Regions from separate parts of the Desulfonatronospira thiodismutans ASO3-1 genome, predicted to be linked through region 2. Evidence: predicted binding sites of a transcription regulator. Region 2 holds the regulator's gene; the other holds the start of a gene.
What was found. The regulator sigma-54, encoded in region 2, starts transcription at its own class of promoters, with help from an activator protein. The targets are predictions, from matches to a motif close to CTGGCACGGNNNNTGCTT.
Positions count from the first base shown of each region.

Region 1: the regulator sigma-54 is predicted to act here: its motif matches at 714-731, upstream of nifH (nitrogenase iron protein).

Region 1 covers NZ_ACJN02000001.1:359,432-361,636, forward strand. The annotation lists gene DTHIO_RS01685 (hydroxymethylglutaryl-CoA lyase-like TIM-barrel protein) at 1-434, opposite strand, end outside; gene nifH (nitrogenase iron protein) at 816-1,646, shown strand; gene DTHIO_RS01695 (P-II family nitrogen regulator) at 1,683-2,006, shown strand; gene DTHIO_RS01700 (P-II family nitrogen regulator) at 2,019-2,205, shown strand, end outside.
Region 2 covers NZ_ACJN02000003.1:504,519-506,723, reverse strand. The annotation lists gene hpf (ribosome hibernation-promoting factor, HPF/YfiA family) at 1-131, opposite strand, end outside; gene rpoN (RNA polymerase factor sigma-54) at 167-1,609, opposite strand; gene lptB (LPS export ABC transporter ATP-binding protein) at 1,625-2,205, opposite strand, start outside.

The DNA.
Region 1 (2,205 bases), on a different contig from region 2:
AGTAGCCTGAGCGCCCCGCACCGGTCCAGTCCCAGTCTCTTCTCAATATGCAGATCTGATACAGGCAGGGCTGCGCTTATGATGTCCGGGTCCAGGCTGTCGGCGTATTCCAGTTCCTGAATACGGCAGGGTGACCAGAGGCTGATTTTTGTAGAACCATGATGTTGCCTGGCATACTTTATCAAGGTCTCAAGCTCTTCATCTCTGCCCACAGACCCTGTCTCCAGCTCATCCAGGCCCAGACGGTGCAAACCGTCCACAATCACTTTTTTCTGCTCAAGGCTTAGATAAAGCCCGTAGCGCTGGTCTCCTTCTCTTAATGTAGTATCTATAAGCATGAAAACTTTTTTGCACAAAGCATGCCTCAAAACAGCCCTTATCACCCTGCTGCCTTCTATATCATCATTACATGGCCCCAGTTTAAATGTAAGCATTCAGGGGGTACTCAGTTTTAGTTCCTGGCACTCAAGCCTCTGGCGTGATTCCGGCACCCCCTGAATGCTTACGTTTAAGTACAGAAGCTGAAAAATGCACTCCCAGGCTGTCATGCCTGCATACAACACAACTTCTTCAGACCCTACAAATTTGTAGTACACAGCTACATTTTAGAATGTATCCCTGCATCTGAAAAAGGTCTGGACAATCAAAAAGCCTGGCACAATATCCAGCATAATATCAATCATTTAAACTCTATAAACCCTGCCTCCAATCTTCTGGCATGTCTTTTGCCAAATGAAAAAAACGCGGCACAAGGATGGTACATTCCAGGCCAATAAAGGCGGAGTGCTGCGAAAAAAATACAGGAGGAGCATTTCATGCGCAAAGTAGCAATCTACGGCAAAGGCGGAATCGGCAAATCAACAACAACCCAGAATACAGTAGCAGGCCTGGTGGAACTGGGCAAAAGAGTCATGGTGGTTGGTTGTGACCCCAAAGCGGACTCCACCAGGCTTCTGCTGGGGGGACTCTCTCAGCAGACTGTACTGGATACCCTGCGCGAGGAAGGCGAGGATGTGGAACTCGACGATGTACGTATCGGTGGATACGGCAATTCCCTGTGCGTGGAGTCCGGTGGACCGGAACCTGGAGTGGGCTGCGCCGGACGCGGCATCATTACTTCCATCAATCTGCTGGAACAGCTGGGGGCCTATGAGGAAGACGAGAGCCTGGACTATGTATTTTACGACGTCCTGGGCGACGTTGTCTGCGGTGGCTTTGCCATGCCCATCCGGGAAGGAAAGGCCCAGGAGATATACATTGTTGTTTCAGGGGAAATGATGGCCATGTATGCGGCCAACAACATCTGCAAAGGCATAAGGAAGTTTTCCGAAACCGGGGGTGTTCGCCTGGGCGGTCTTATCTGCAACAGCAGGGCTGTGGACAACGAGGAGGCAATGATCAAGGCCTTTGCTGAAAAGCTGGGCAGTCAGATGATTTACTTTGTCCCCCGGGATAATGATGTGCAGCGGGCCGAGATCAATCGCAAAACGGTTATCGACTTCACTCCCCAGGCCCCGCAGGCGGATCACTACCGCAACCTGGCCAAAGCAATGGACAGCAACCAGATGTTCGTAGTCCCCACACCCATTGAGACAGAAGAACTGGAAAGCCTGCTTCTGGAATACGGAATCCTGGAAACCGCTTAATCGCTGCGTAAAAAAAAGCACACAAGGAGAAACAACATGCTTATGATTCGCGCCATTGTCCGGCCGGAAAAAACTACAGAGGTAATGCAGTCTCTGCTGGACGCAGGATATCCGGCCCTGACCAAGGTGGAAGTAGCCGGCCGGGGCAAGCAGAGAGGACTCAAGCTGGGAGAGGTAATCTACGACGAACTGCCCAAAGAGATGATAATGACCGTGATCCCTGATGCAGATAAGGAGTTTGTGACCAGGGCCATCCTGGACAGCGCCCGCACAGGCAAAGGCAGCTTCGGCGACGGCAAGATATTCATATCTCCGGTGGATGAAGTTTATACTGTCTCTTCCGGAGTAAAGGAAACATAGAAGGGGTAGTTTATGAAAGAAGTGATGGCCATTATCCGGGCCAATAAAATAAACCAGACAAAAAAGGCCCTGGTGGCTGCCGGCCTGCCCTCATTCACGGCTGTGAAATGCATGGGCCGTGGGAGTCGTCCTGTGGATTTTGAAATGCTGGAAGCCATGAACAGGTCCCCTGAAGATGCCGGGGAGATACTGCCCATCC
Region 2 (2,205 bases):
TCCATATTTACCTGCAGAGAAACGTCGTCATTGTCAGTTATATATTTGGACAATTTTTCAAAACGATCCTGGGCGTAATTTTTCAGGTGATCAGAGGGTTCAAAACTTTTGAAATTGAATTTGATGTGCATGCTAGCCTCCTTGGATTTGTATATGGCTTTTGGAGTCAGAAGAATTTTTTCCTCTTTGAGGAAGAGGGAATGTCCAGAGCCATGCGGTACTTGGCCACAGTACGCCTGGCGATATTTACATCCAGGTTTTCTTTCAAAATGGCAGCTATGGCTTCATCGCTCAGTGGTTTTTTGGGGTCTTCCTCGCGAACCATCTTCTTGATGGCTGCCTTTACACTCTCGGAACCCACGTGGCCGCCTCCGTCCATGCTCAAGGCGCTGTTGAAGAAAAACTTGAGTTCAAAAATGCCGTAGGGAGTAGACACGTACTTGCTGGTGGTGATCCTGCTCACCGTTGACTCGTGCATCTCAATGTCCTCGGCCACTTCCTTGAGTATAAGAGGCTTTAACCGGCTTACTCCGTGCTCGAAGAACTCCTTTTGAAATTTGAGTATGCTCTGCATAACCTTGTACAGAGTGCGCTGCCTCTGGTGCAGGCTTTTCATGAGCCACACCGCTGAACGCGTTTTTTCCTGGATGTATTCGTTCTCCTGCTTGTTTTTCTTGTCTTTGACCAGCTGGTTTTCACCAGTATAAAAGGAACTGAGCTGCAGGTTGGGCAACCCGTCTTCATTCAAAAGGATGATAAAATCGTCTTCGTATTTGTAAACATAAATATCCGGGCTGATGTAAACAACATCCTCGCTGCCGTAGCTGGAGCCGGGGAAAGGGTCCAGGCTTCTTATGACCTCAATGTATTCCTGCATGTACTCCCGGCTGACCTTGAATTTTTTCAGAAGCGGGGCAATGCGGTTTTTTTCAATGTCTTCCAGGTGCTCCTTTACCAGTGAAGTGAGCACAGGATCGTCCTCGTTTAAGGCTTCAAGCTGTACCAGAAGACATTCCTGGATGTTTCTGGAACCTATGCCAATGGGGTCGAAATGCTGTATACGTTTTAAAACTCTTTTCACCTGCTCCTGTTCTGCGCCGGTGGATTCGGATATTTCCCGGGAAGTGGCCTGGAGATAGCCGCGGGAATCCAGATTGCCGATGATCTCTTCGCCGACAACCATATCTTCTTCGGAAAAATCCTGCAGCTGCAACTGCCAGAAGAGATGTCCTTCCAGTGAGGGCTTGGAAGAGTGTCTGGCCTCGAAACTTTGCATCTCTTCCGGGGTCTCCCTTTCATGGTGCACCGACTGCTTGGAACTGCTGGAAAATTCGCCCAGATAGTTTTCCCAGTCCGCATTTTTGATCATGGACTGTTCTTCGCTGTTGAGGCTTGTTTTGCGGTTGGCTTCTTCGTGTACATCCCGGGCCGTCTGCTCATCCTCCTGGTACTGGACCTCCTCCAGGATGGGGTTTTCCATGAGTTCCTGCTGCACCACCTCCAACAGCTCCACCCTGGAAAGCTGCAACAGCTTGATGGCCTGCTGCAGCTGCGGAGTCATCACCAGTTGCTGTGATAATTTGAGCTGTTGTCTGAGTTCCAGGGACATATTTATATAACCTGCTTACAATTGAAACGATTCTCCCAGGTATACCTGTCTGGCCCGGGCGTCCTGGGCTATTTCCCCTGGTGTGCCGTTCAGTATAACCTGGCCTTCAAATACGAGGGATGCCCTGTCGCAGATTTTCAGGGTTTCGCGCACGTTGTGATCTGAAATGAGCACACCTATGTTTTTTTCCTTTAGCTTAAGCACAATTTTCTGGATATCATCCACTGCAATGGGATCAATGCCTGCAAAGGGTTCGTCCAGAAGAATGAATTCAGGGTCCTTTATCAGGGACCTGGCTATTTCCAGACGCCGCCTTTCCCCTCCGGAAAGAAAGGAGGCCTTCTGATGAGCAAGCTTAGATATTCCCAGTTCGTGCATCAAAGACTCGGCCTTTTCCCGGCGGAGCTTTCTGTCCCTGCAGGTGTACTCCAGGATAAGCATCAAGTTGTCATAGACGCTCAGTTTTTTAAAAATGGAGCTTTCCTGCGGCAGATAACTCATCCCCAACTCTGCCCTTTTGGGCAGCGAAAGTCCAGTTATATCTTGACCGGCCAGTGCCACCCGGCCTTTGGTGGGGGGGATGATGCCCACCAGCA